DNA from 3 places in the Arthrobacter sp. P1_B11 genome. Region 1 is predicted to be linked to each of the others. Evidence: riboswitches for the same ligand, from Rfam matches in the RefSeq annotation. Region 1 holds a riboswitch; each other region holds the start of a gene.
The links. Region 1 has a riboswitch for S-adenosylmethionine ahead of AC1D14_RS10585 (DUF1737 domain-containing protein). Riboswitches for the same ligand answer to the same signal wherever they lie in the genome.
Positions count from the first base shown of each region.

Region 1 (4,332 bases):
AGGGCGGTGATCTGGGCGCGGAAGGCTCCGTGCGTCTGCGGCGCGGCACGGAAGGACAAGGCATCCTGCACCGAGGCTTCACGCCGTGGGTCCTCCAGCCAGCCGCCGCGCACCAGCCGCCGGACATTGGCGGCCGAGATTCTTTGGCCGTCCACCGCCTTGGCCGACTGCACGGCCGGCGAAAACGGGCTGAGGTTCCCGCCGCCGTCGTACCTTGCGGTTGCCTCCAGCGACAGGGCCAGAGCGGTATCCGCGAGGTCGGCAAACCGCAGGAGCCGGCCGAGCTCGAGCGCGCCGGCGCCGATTGAGTAGGAGTTGGCGCTGACCAGCGCCAGTGCCTCGCCAGGGGCCAGGACCAGCGGCTCAAGGCCGGCCTCGGCGAGCGCAGCGGCACCGGCCACCAGACTGCCGTCGGGGGCCAGCGCCTGCCCCTCGCCGATGGCGACGGCGGCCACCGCGGCCAGCTGCGTCAGGTCAGAGGAGCCCACGGAACCGTCGCGTGGAACGGCAGGAACCACTCCCCGGTTGAGCAGTTCGGCATAGAATCTGGCTGTTTCGGGGCGGACGCCCGAGCCGCCGCGGGTGAAACCGACGAGCCTCGCGAGCATGACGGCGCGCACTTCATCCGGCGCGAGCAGCGCCCCCACGCCGCTGTGGTGGTAGCGGACCACCTGAACCTGGTAGGCAAGGATGGACTCCTCCTCCACAGCCGTGTCCCGGCCCGATCCCAGCAGCGTATTGAGCCCATAGACCCTGTGGCCGGAATCGATGGCAGCCTGGACCACGTCGCGGGACAGCCCCATGAGCTCCGTTGCTTCCGCACTCAGGACGACTTCCACTGACGGATCAGCGGCGGCCTGCGCGACGTCGGCGGCGCGGAGGTGCGCCGTTCCGATCAGGAAGCTGCCCCTCCGGACTCCCGGCAAAAGGCCCCCGGACGCTCTGACTCCGGCCATGGCACTAAAAATCCAGCAGGTTCCGGCGGAACCCGCCGTCACCGTAGCTCGTCCGCAGCAGTCCCCGGCGCCGGAGCACCGGCGCGAGTTTGTCCAGCACCCCGTGGACAGTGGCCGGGTCAACGAAGCCGGAGAAGAGGAAGCCGTCCCCGCCCACCGCGGCGCCCGTTTCCTCAAGGTGGTCCGCGATTTCCTCGGCTGTGCCGACGATGCTGTCCCCCGCGCCGCCGCTCCGGGCCTGCAGGACTTCACGGAGGGTCGAGCCCGGCGGGGCAGCCTTGGAGAAGTGCTCCAGCGTTCCCTGGTTGCTGTTGGTGGTGAGGTCCGGCAAGGGCTCGTCCAGGTCGAACTGTTTGAAGTCGATGACGGACAGGTATGAGATCGAGTTGAGCTGGCTGTCGATGTCCCGCTGCGTGAGTTCCTTCCGCGCGGCACGCAAGTCCTCCGCCTCTGCTTTGGAGCCCACCACAGTGGGTTTGAGCACGAACAGCACCTTGACGTCGTCCGGGTTCCGGCCGGCGGCGGCCGCCTCGGAGCGGATGGAGTCGCGGTACGCCTTCATGCCGTCGGCTCCGCGGGCCAGCGCAATCGCGACGTCGGCATTGCCACCGGCGAACGCCTTGCCGCGCGGGGAAGCCCCGGCCTGCACCAGCACGGGCTCCTCCGGCAGGGGTGCCGTGTTCAGCGGACCCCGGACCTTGAAGAACTCGCCGGCGTGGTGGATGGGCCGGACCTTGGTGTGGTCAGCGAAGACGCCGCCCTGGGCGTCCTCCACGATGGCGTCCCCGTCCCAGCTCCGCCAAAGCTTCCGGACCACGTCCACGAACTCCTCGGCCTTCTCGTAGCGGAGGTCGTGCTCGATCTGCTGGTCCAGGCCGTAGTTCTGGGCGGCGAGGTCGCTGCCGGACGTCACCACGTTCCAGCCCAGCTGCCCGTTGGAGAAGTGCTGGAGCGTGGCCAGCAGCCGGGCCGCGGTGAACGGCGGATAGAACGAGGCACTGACAGTCGGCACGATCCCCAGGTGCTCGGTGGCGGACAGCAGGTACGGCACGAGGGCCAGCGGATCGTGCTTCGGCGCGAAGGATGCCTGCGCCAGGCTCACCTCCGCGCTGCCGCCGTAGGTGTCCGGGACGGTGAGGGAGTCCTCGATGATGAACAGGTCAAGGCCCGCCCGCTCGAACTCCCGCACGGCATGCTGGTACAGCGAGGGCTTCTTCCAGTCGTAGCCGATGCCGTAGCCCGGCGTCCCCCAGCCCTGCACACCAAAGCCGTGGCCCACAAACCATCCAAAATGCAGCATGGGACTGACTGTATTGGCGTTCGACGCGTTCACTGTTGCCTGGTTTCATCCGGCGTTACGGTGGTTCATCTCCCGTCATTATCCCCCCGGCCAGCGGCTTTGTAACCGAAGCAACCGGCGTCGAGCGTTACGGAACATGACGACGGCGGCGGTGCCAGCCGCCGTCGTCGGTGTTACGTTTTTGGGGAGTAATGAGAACCGGCGCCAAGCCCTGACTGGCCGGTCGGCAACCCTCCCTTTCGCGGCGGGGTGCCTCAGGTGAATACTCGGCATATCGACCACTTCGAGCTGCAAGCGTGAGAGAAGGAGATCCGTCATGTCGGACGCCCCCGCCGGCGACACCCTGCCGTCCCAGCAGGACAAACCTGAGAAAAAGCTGTCCTACCGCCTCATCACGGGGCCGGACAACCGCGACTTCTGTGAACGCATCTCCGCTGCCCTGGCGGAGGGGTATGTGCTGCACGGCAGCCCCGCAGCCGCCTTCAACGGCAGGGACGTGATCGTGGCGCAGGCCGTGATCCTGCCCGCCGCCATCGCCACGGCCGACGCAGCGGTGGCCACCGCCGTGGACCGGCTGGACTCGGACGATGACCTCAACGCCGAAGCATTCGAGGGCCACGCATGAGCTACGCGGGAGACCTCACGCCGCAGGAGGCATGGGCCAAACTCGAAGACGGCGCCATCCTGGTGGACGTCCGCACCGAGGGCGAATGGGCCCACATCGGCATCCCGGAAACCGCAACCGCAAACGATCAGCGGAATGACCCGCTGTTCATCCAGTGGACCTTCCCGGGCGGCATCCCCAACCCTGCATTCATCGAGCAGCTGAAGCAGCAGGCTCCGGCGGACACCTCCACGGAGCTCGTTTTCCTCTGCCGGTCCGGCCAGCGCTCCATCGCGGCCGCCGTCGCAGCGACCCAGGCGGGCTTCACCTCGTATAACGTCCTCGAAGGCTTTGAAGGCGAACCGGACCGTTACGGCGAGCGCACCGTCAACGGCTGGAAGAACCGCGGCCTCCCAACGAACCTGGGAAAGAACTAAGTGACCTTCAATCAAGATGCCGCCGGCTGGAGCCCCGAAACCCAGGCCGTCCGCGGCGGGCTGGACCGCACCAACTTCCAGGAAACCACCGAACCCATCTTCCTGACCTCGGGCTTCGTGTACGAGTCCGCTGCCGCGGCCGAGCGGGCCTTCACAGGCGAGGACGAACGCTTCGTCTACTCCCGCTACGGCAACCCGTCCGTGGCCACCTTCCAGGAACGCCTCCGCCTGCTCGAGGGCACCGAGGCGTGCTTTGCGACGGCGTCCGGCATGTCGGCGGTATTCACCGCCCTGGGTGCCCTGCTGGGTGCCGGGGACCGTGTGGTGGCCGCCCGCTCGCTGTTCGGCTCCTGCTTTGTGATCCTGAACGAAATCCTGCCGCGCTGGGGCGTGGAGACGGTCTTCGTGGACGGACCGGACCTTGAGCAGTGGCGCGCTGCCCTTTCGGAGCCCACCGCCGCCGTCTTCTTCGAGTCGCCGTCCAACCCGATGCAGGAGATCGTAGACATCGCCGCCGTCAGCGGACTGGCCCATGCGGCCGGCGCCACCGTCGTGGTCGACAACGTCTTTGCCACACCCCTGCTGCAGCGCTGCGGCGACCTCGGCGCGGACGTGATCGTCTACTCCGGCACCAAGCACATCGACGGCCAGGGCCGCGTGCTGGGCGGCGCCATCCTCGGCACCAAGGAATTCATCGACGGGCCGGTCAAACAGCTCATGCGCCACACCGGGCCCGCACTCTCCGCGTTCAACGCCTGGGTGCTCACGAAGGGCCTGGAGACCATGGCGCTGCGCGTAAACCACTCCTCGGCCACCGCACTGCGCCTGGCCGAATGGCTTGAAGAACAGCCCGCCGTCAGCTGGGTCAAGTACCCGCTGCTGAAGTCCCACCCGCAGTACGAGCTGGCCGCAAAGCAGATGAAGGCCGGCGGCACCGTGCTCACACTGGAACTCGCGACGTCGGGCGGCCGGTCCGGCAAGGAAGCCGCCTTCGCGCTGCTGGACGCGCTGAAGATCATCGACATCTCCAACAAC
Region 1 covers NZ_JBFTZQ010000010.1:66,802-71,133, reverse strand. Annotated here, with positions in the region: gene AC1D14_RS10595 (aromatic amino acid ammonia-lyase) at 1-956, opposite strand, end outside; gene AC1D14_RS10590 (NtaA/DmoA family FMN-dependent monooxygenase) at 961-2,256, opposite strand; SAM riboswitch class IV at 2,444-2,559, shown strand; gene AC1D14_RS10585 (DUF1737 domain-containing protein) at 2,573-2,881, shown strand; gene AC1D14_RS10580 (rhodanese-like domain-containing protein) at 2,878-3,297, shown strand; gene AC1D14_RS10575 (O-succinylhomoserine sulfhydrylase) at 3,298-4,332, shown strand, end outside.

Region 2 (4,332 bases), on a different contig from region 1:
CCCCGGACGACAGCGTGGAGGAAAGGGTGAAGAGGACGCCGGTGGCCAGCAGGTTGCCCATCGGCACGGCGGACTGCGGCCAGCTGGCCCAGAACCCGCGCGACTTGTTCGGGCTGTGCTCTGCCACGAGGAGCACTGCGCCGCCCCATTCGCCGCCGACGGCGAAGCCCTGGACGAAGCGCAGGAACACCAACAGGGCCGGTGCCCAGTAGCCGATCTGCGCAAAGCTGGGCAGGCAGCCCATCGCAAACGTGGAAATGCCCACGAGAATGATGCTCAGCTGGAGCAGCTGCTTCCGGCCGAACTTGTCCCCGAAGTGGCCGAAGACGATGCCGCCGATAGGCCGGGCAACGAAGCCGACCGCGTACGTGACGAATGCGGCGATGATCCCGTCCAGCTCCGTCCCCGAATTGGGGAAGAACATCTTGCCGAACACCAGGGTGGCTGCGGAGGCATAGAGGAAGAACTCATACCACTCGACTACTGTGCCGGCCATGGAGGCCGTAACGACTTTCTTTAGGCCTGATGCCTTGACATCGGGTTCCTCTACGCGCCTTGCGGCGGAGTTTTCCGTACTCATTGTGAACTCCTTCGGCGTCTCCCTCGACGCCACTGGGACCTGACTTTGGCGGACGTGTGTGATGTGCACCACGAATCACCGGTTCCAACGAGTATGGTCTGCCATTGCTGCAAGCTCAACGACAAAAAGTGCAGAACGCATCTGCATAAATGCACATTCGGGAGGTGCTGGCGCCAAGCTGTCCAGCTTGGGTGCAGCGTCCGCTCAGCGTCGGCTCAGGCGAAGATTCAGGCAAGATTCAGGCGAAAAAGACTCCCCGGAGCTGCGCGTCCAGCTGCCCGATCTCGGTGAGGAAGCCATCATGGCCGATCGGCGCCTCGATCACATGGACGTCCACGTCACCCGGCAGTGCGTCTGCAAGCTCCCGGGACTGCGAGGGGAAGTAAAGCCGGTCTGTGTTTACGGCCGCAATAAAGAAGTCGGCGGTGGTCCGCGCCAGAGTCTCCTTCAGCGATCCGCGCCCGCGGCAGATGTCGTGGCTCATCAGCGCTTCGGTGATTGCAATGTAACTGTTGGCATCGAAGCGCCCCACGAGCTTGCTCCCCTGGTGGTCCAGGTAGCTTTCCACCTGGTACCGGCCGCGGGCAGCAAGGGCATCCGCCCGCAACGGCGCCTCGCTGGCCTGGGCGTTCCGGCCAAACCGGAAATCCAGCTCCTGCGCGGACCGGTAGGTGATGTGCGCAATCCGCCGTGCCAGCGCCAGTCCGGCCTCGGGCACCGGGCCGGCGTAGTAGTCGCCGCCGTTGAAGTGAGGATCCTGCCGGATCGCCAGCGTCTGTGCCTGTGCGAAGGCGATCTGTTCGGCCGTGCTGCTGGCGCCGATGGAAATAACGCCGCAGCGCCGCACCCGCTCCGGGTAGGTGACGGCCCACTCCAGCGCCCGGGCTCCGCCCATGGAGCCGCCAAGGACGGCGTACCAGCTGCTGATGCCCAGCTGGTCCGCAAGCCGCGCTTCGGCCGCGGTGGTGTCGCGGAGCGTGACCAGCGGGAAGCGTGAACCCCACGGCCTGCCGTCCGGAGCAGCCGACGACGGCCCCGTGGATCCGTAGCAGCCGCCGACGATGTTGATGGAGACGACGAAAAACCTGTCCGTATCCGCCGGGGCGCCGGGACCGGCCAGCTGCTCCCACCAGCCTTCTTCGTCGTCCGTGCCGCGGGTAACGTGCGTGCTGCCCGTCAGGGCGTGCTCCACGAGAATGGCGTTCGAGCAGTCCTCGTTGAGCGTCCCCCAGGTTTCATAGGCGAGGGTGACGTCGGGCAGGAATCCGCCGGCCTCGAGCTCAAGGTTGCCGATGTTGACGTACTGGACTGTCCCATCCTTAACTGCCGTGCCGTCCGTAACCGCAGTGCCACCGGGAACCGCAGCGCCATCCGTAACTTCGACATTCGGAACTTCTGTGCGGGTAACGGAAATCGTCATAGGTAAACCTCTTCTACGCGCTTGCCCGCCGCCAGCTGACCGGCGGGCCAGGTCTTCACCCGGGGCACCCCACCGCGGAAGGAGGGTTGCCGGCCAGCAAGCCGGGGCTGTTGCTGGCACTCATGACCTAGGGCAAGTTTACGAAAGAGGGCGCCGCCCACGCGAAGATTGTGACGGCTGTGTGACTCCCGGCAACACCATCGGGAGCCAGAGCCGTTCAAAGCTTGCGACGAAACTTCCGCAAACCCGGACGTCCCATGAGGGTTAGGCTTCCCTTAGCTGAGAGCCGCGTCACAAGATGCCAAGATGAGGGCATGCGCATGGATCACGTCTCTTACGCCTGTGAACACGATGGCCTGGCTGCCACCACCGAACGTATTTCGTCCGCCCTCGGCGTCGAAGCCGTGAAGGGTGGAGTGCACCCCCGTTTCGGAACCCGGAACATGATTATCCCGCTCGCCGGGCACAAGTACCTTGAGGTCGTGGAGGTCCTGGACCACCCGGCGTCGGATAAAGCTCCGTTCGGGCAGGCCGTGCGCGCACGGTCCGCTGCCGGTGGCGGCTGGATGGGATGGTGCGTCGAAGTGGACGACCTCGCCCCGTTTGAGGACCGTCTGGGACGTTCCGCCGTCAACGGCAACCGCAAGTTCCCGGACGGCCGTGAACTCGTGTGGAAGCAGATCGGAATCCTGGGCCTCATTGCAGACCCGCAGGTTCCGTACATGCTCAAGTGGGAAGGCGATCCGGGGCTTCACCCGTCCAACGCCTATGACAGCAACGTCAAGATGTCCAGTCTCACCATCGCAGGCTCCGCCGAGCGCGTTACCGAATGGCTCGGCGAACCCGTAGAGCGGCCCCTCGAGGACGTCGCCGTGAACTGGGTCGCTCCGCACGGAACCCCGGGCATCCTGTCCGTCACGTTTGAAACTGCAGCGGGCGCCGTCACAATCTGACGCAGCGCGCTGCCAACAAGCTTCGGCCGCCATCAGCGGGTGCCAACGACGTCACCCACCGATGGCGGCCGAATTACTTTAACGCCTAGTTACCCAATGCTTAGCCCAGCCCGACGGCCTTTCCGAACAGGCTGAAGCCGACGAACGCCACAATGTCCAGCAGTGCATGGGCTATGACCAGTGGCATCACCCGTCGGGTTTTGGTGTAGACCCAGGCGAACACCACGCCCATGATGGCGTTGCCAATGAAGGGCCCGAACCCTTGATACAGGTGGTAGCTGCCGCGGAGCATGGAACTGGCAAAGATTGACAGCGGCACGGACCAGCCGAACTTCCCGAACCGGTCCAGGAGGTAGCCCACCACGATGACTTCCTCGACGACCGCGTGCCGCACCGCGGAGAGAATCAGCACGGGAACCGTCCACCAGTACGCGTTCAGGGCACTGGGGATGATCGCCGTCGTGATGCCCAGCGCCCGCCCTGCCGCGTAGAGGCCCAGCGATGGTATGCCGATCAAAGCGGCCAGCCCGACGCCCTGCAGCAGGTCCCTTCCGGGGCGGGCGAAATTGAAACCCAGCTTCTGGAATGCAGAGCCACCCACATAGCCCGTTCCTGCCTTCGTCTGGCGGTGCTCCGTCAGGAAATAGATCACCAGCAAGACGGGCACCAGCGCGAAGATGATATCCAGGAGTTGGTACGTCAGATCGAAATATTCCCGTGTACTTTGCGAGCGGTTCAGCGTGGACGTGCCCTGCGCCAGCGGCGCCCGGGTCATCTTGTCCAGGAGTTGCACCACGGAGTACACGGCGGACTGCCCCAACGACAGTCCCAGGACTATCCAGACTTCGATCCGCAGGCGACGGCGGGAAGGAACCAACATGTTCCTATCTTGCCTGCAGTTGCTGGTACTTTCCTGTTTGGCTTCCGGACACTGTATTACTTCAGGAACCTGCCTCCTCCGCGGCGGCCCCTATGCTGGGGAAGTATGAGTGCGCCCGGGAAAATCATCATGATCCGGCACGGCCAGTCCGCCGCCAATGCCGACACCTCCATTTACAACAGGGTGCCCGACTACCGGATTCCGCTGACTCCCCTGGGTATTGAGCAGGCCAAGGCTGCCGGTGAGCGCATCCGGCGCGAGCTGGACGGCCAAGAGGTGTCCGTCTACGTCTCGCCCTACCTGCGCGCCTACCAGACACTCGAAGCGCTCAACCTTGGCTCCCTCACGGAACGGGTCGTCGAGGAGCCGCGGCTCCGTGAGCAGGACTGGGCGAATTTCCAAATAGCCGGCGAAATCGAGGACCAGAAAGAACTGCGCAACGCCTACGGGCATTTCTTCTACCGCTTCCGGGAGGGCGAGTCCGGGTCGGACGTCTACG
Region 2 covers NZ_JBFTZQ010000002.1:29,887-34,218, forward strand. Annotated here, with positions in the region: gene AC1D14_RS02375 (MFS transporter) at 1-580, opposite strand, end outside; gene metX (homoserine O-acetyltransferase MetX) at 819-2,000, opposite strand; SAM riboswitch class IV at 2,013-2,128, opposite strand; gene AC1D14_RS02385 (VOC family protein) at 2,315-2,953, shown strand; gene AC1D14_RS02390 (CPBP family intramembrane glutamic endopeptidase) at 3,054-3,833, opposite strand; gene AC1D14_RS02395 (histidine phosphatase family protein) at 3,939-4,332, shown strand, end outside.
Region 2: linked by a shared signal. The riboswitch ahead of metX (homoserine O-acetyltransferase MetX) and the one ahead of AC1D14_RS10585 (DUF1737 domain-containing protein) in region 1 are both predicted to bind S-adenosylmethionine.

Region 3 (4,332 bases), on a different contig from region 1:
TGCAACCGCCGTCAACTGCGGCGTGGATGCCTGGGTGGAAGCCGGCCACGCAGGCCCTTCCGGGCCTGCGAGGCTAGCGTCCCTGCGCCGCCTGCTGGGCACCGATCCGCGCATGGAGGCCCAGGAAGCCAAGGAACTGGGAAGCGTCAGCTAGTCTCCCCGGCGGCTCCGGCATGCGGACATCCCCGCCCCGCCGGTCCTTTGACGGTAGTTTGGAACCATGACCCAACCCGCTTCGAGCTACAACGATGACCTGCGACTGGCCCATGTACTGGCGGATTCCGTGGATGACCAGACCATGAGCCGGTTCAAGGCGCTGGACCTTAAGATCGAAACCAAGCCCGACCTGACGCCGGTCACGGATGCCGACAAAGCCGCCGAGGAGTCCATCCGGGGCCAGCTCTCCCGCTCCCGCCCCCGCGATGCCGTCCTCGGCGAGGAGTTCGGCAGTTCGGGCCACGGTTCCCGGCGCTGGATCATTGACCCCATCGACGGCACCAAGAACTTCGTCCGCGGGGTGCCGGTGTGGGCCACGCTGATTGCGCTCGTCGATGAAGGCGAGCCCGTGGTGGGTGTCGTCAGCGCCCCGGCACTCGGCAAACGCTGGTGGGCAGCCAAGGGCGCGGGCGCCTACATGGGGCGCTCCCTTGCCGCAGCCACCCGGCTGAAAGTCTCGAATGTCTCGAATCTTTCGGACGCTTCGCTGTCCTACTCGAGCCTCGGCGGCTGGAAAGAACGCGGGAACCTCGACGAGTTCCTCGCCCTCACCGAAGACGTCTGGCGCACCCGCGCCTTCGGGGATTTCTGGTCCTACTGCATGGTGGCGGAAGGGTCCGTGGACATCGCCTGCGAGCCGGAACTGAACCTGTATGACATGGCTGCGCTGGTGCCCATCGTCACGGAAGCCGGCGGCCGCTTCACCTCACTCGAAGGAACCGACGGTCCCTTCGGCGGCAACGCATTGGCCACCAACTCCATCCTTCATTCGGAGGTCCTCAAGCGGCTCAACCCACAGCTGGACGACCTGCTGTAGTTCGGTCCAACAAACTTTCCGAAGAATTATCGACGGCGGGCGCCCCCTCAGGAGGGCGTCCGCCGGCGTATGTTCGGCATTCCGGCCAGATGAAGCGGGGCTGTAACAAACCGCTTAACATTCACGTTGGCCTTTTCCATCGCCCGCCGGGATGTCCTACGCTCTTTACAGGTCACGAGTGCCAGCGCGAAACCCCGGTTTGCTGGCCGGCAACCCTCCATTCGCGGTGGGGTGCCCCGGGTGACGACCAGGCCGGTCCGGAACGGACCCGGCAAGCGCGGATCCCCGTCACAAAGGGGTCCTTTCACAGCGAGGTCCCATGACTACTGCAACGTTCTCCTCCAACACCGGCGCCGGCCTGCTCGACGATCGCATTGCCGCTGCCGGACGGCCGCTGGCCGCAGTTACCGGCGCCGAGATCCAGGCTCCGCTGATCCAGGGCGGCCACGTGCGTTACGCCAACCTCGATTACGGCGCGTCGGCACCTGCGCTGTCCGTGGTGTCGGCTTACCTCAACGAGATCCTGCCGTTCTACGCCAGCGTGCACCGCGGCGCGGGTTACGCATCGCAGATCAGCACGTCGGTCTATGAGAACGCCCGGAACATCGTCCGCGACTTTGTCGGCGGCCGCCCGGATGACTCCGTAATCTTCACGCGCAACACCACGGACTCCCTCAACCTGCTGGCAGGCTGCCTCCCGGTGGAGGACCACCACCACACGGGGGAAGTCCTGTACCTCGACATCGAGCACCACGCCAACCTGTTGCCCTGGCAGGGCGTGCCGCACCGCAGCGTGGTGGCATCCGCCACCCTCGAGGCCACCATCGCCAGCCTCCGGGCTGAACTGGAGCATGGCGACGTCAGCCTCCTCGCCGTGACCGGCGCCTCCAACGTCACCGGCGAAATACTGCCAATCCGCCGCCTTGCCGCGCTGGCACACGAGTTCGGCGCCCGGATCGTGGTGGACGCGGCACAGCTCGCTCCGCACCGCCGCATCAACATCGCCGCGGACGACGTCGATTATCTCGCCTTTTCCGGCCACAAGCTCTACGCGCCGTTCGGTTCCGGCGTCCTGGTGGGACGCCCTGACTGGCTCGACGCCGGCACCCCGCACCTTGCGGGCGGCGGCGCTGTCAGTGAAGCCCGGCTCGACGGCGTCAGCTGGACCACCGGCCCCGCCCGCCATGAAGGCGGTTCGCCCAACGTCCTGGGCGCTGCCACCCTGGCCCGCGCAACGCAGGTGGTCGCTGCCCTGGACCAGGAGCGCTGGCACGCCCACGAGGCGGCCATCCGGTCCTTCCTCGTCGAGGGGCTGCGGAGGATCGAAGGCGTCACCGTGCACCAGATCTTCTCGGACACCGACGCGGACAACGACACGATCGGCGTAGTGAACTTCTCAGTGGAAGGCTACGACGCCGGCCTGGTGGCGGCCTACCTTTCCGCCGAACACGGCGTCGGACTCCGCGACGGCCGCTTCTGCGCCCACCCGCTGCTCAAGCGCCTGGGACTTCCGTCCGGCTCCCTGCGCGCCAGCTTTGGCATAGGTTCGCGGCTCGAGGACGCCCAGCGGCTCCTCGCCGGCATCGAAGAACTGCGCCGCACCGGCCTCGGCTGGGACTATGTGGTGGACTCGGGACGCTGGGTTCCGGCCAACGACACCCGCAGCTACCCGGACTGGGCACCCAACACCCCCGGCACCGCCGGCGCGGCCCCCTGCGCGCTGGACTGATCCCGGCACTCCGCCAGGGTGCTCCATGCGGTAAATTCGAAGGGTAAATTTTCAGCCTGCCCTAAGGAGACGGCGCGTGGCACGCGGTGGCCCCAAACTCGACCAGTGGCGGCGTCAGGAACTCGGGCAGAGTTTCCAGGACGGCGGCGAACACTACCACCGCGTCCGTCCCGGCTACCCTGCCGAGTCCGCGGACTGGATCATTCCTGCCGGCGCCCGGACAGCTGCTGACATAGGCGCCGGTACCGGCAAGTTCACCGCCTTGCTCGTGGAACGCGGCCTGGCGGTCAGCGCCGTGGATCCCTCGCCGGACATGCTTGATCAGCTCCGCGTCGCCTATCCGGCAGTGGCGGCGCGTGAGGGCACCGCTGAGGACACGGGGCTGCCCGGCTCGGCCTTCGACGTCGTGACGGTGGCACAGGCATGGCACTGGTGCGAGCCGCTGCGGGCCAGCACCGAAATCGCCCGGGTACTGAGACCCGACGGAGTGCTCGGCCTGATCTGGAACCAGCTGGATACGTCAGTGCCATGGGTCCACAGACTCTCGCGCATCATGCACGCCGGCGATGTCCACAAGCCGGACTTCCGTCCGCCCATAGGCCCCGAATTCACGGGCCTGGAAAGCCACCTGACCCGGTGGGACGACCCGGTCACCACGGCCGACATCCTCGAGCTGACCAAGACGCGCAGCTACTATCTCGCCGCCAACGGGGCCACCCGCGCCAAGGTCACCGGAAACCTCGACTGGTACCTCCACGACCATCTGGGTCACGCCCGCGGCGAACTGTTGAGCCTCCCCTACCTCACCCAGACATGGCGGGCCGTCAGGGCGTGATGCCGCACCCGCAACGGGTAGGCTTGGATCTGTGAAGACCAGCACGCCATCCTCCTCGATCGAGGACTACGTCAAGGTCATCTACTCTTTCACGGAGTGGCAGGACAAACCCATTACGTCGACGCAGCTGGCCCAGCGCCTTGGCGTAGCCAATTCCTCGGTGTCCGAGATGGTCCGCAAACTCAAGGACCAGGGCCTGGTCCTTCACAAGCCCTACAGCGCCATCACCCTGACCCAGGAGGGCATGCGCCTGGCCCTTTCCATGGTCCGGCGGCACCGGCTCATCGAGACGTACCTGGTGCAGGACCTGGGGTACAGCTGGGATGAGGTGCACGACGAAGCCGAGCTGCTCGAGCATGCCGTCTCCGACACATTCATCGAACGGATGGCGGCCAGGCTCGGCAACCCGACCCGGGATCCCCACGGTGACCCCATCCCCTCCGCTGACGGCACGGTACAGATGCCGCTGGCCCACCGGATGAGCGAACTCGACGAGGGCCATACTGGCAGGATCACCCGGATCAGCGACGAAAATCCGGAGCTGCTGCGCTACTTGGCCGCCGAAGAGATCGACCTGGACTCCGACGTCGAGGTCATGGGGCGCAAACCGTTCGGCGGCGCCCTCGTGGTGCGTATCGCTTCGGCGGGCAGAAGCCGCGACTTTGATCTCGCCGACGAGGTCACCTCGGCACTGTGGGTGCAGAGCGAAGAAGTGCACCCGGGCTGCCGGATGGC
Region 3 covers NZ_JBFTZQ010000001.1:281,772-286,103, reverse strand. Annotated here, with positions in the region: gene rsgA (ribosome small subunit-dependent GTPase A) at 1-154, shown strand, start outside; gene hisN (histidinol-phosphatase) at 221-1,033, shown strand; SAM riboswitch class IV at 1,204-1,317, shown strand; gene AC1D14_RS01265 (aminotransferase class V-fold PLP-dependent enzyme) at 1,353-2,762, shown strand; gene AC1D14_RS01260 (class I SAM-dependent methyltransferase) at 2,839-3,597, shown strand; gene AC1D14_RS01255 (metal-dependent transcriptional regulator) at 3,629-4,332, shown strand, end outside.
Region 3: linked by a shared signal. The riboswitch ahead of AC1D14_RS01265 (aminotransferase class V-fold PLP-dependent enzyme) and the one ahead of AC1D14_RS10585 (DUF1737 domain-containing protein) in region 1 are both predicted to bind S-adenosylmethionine.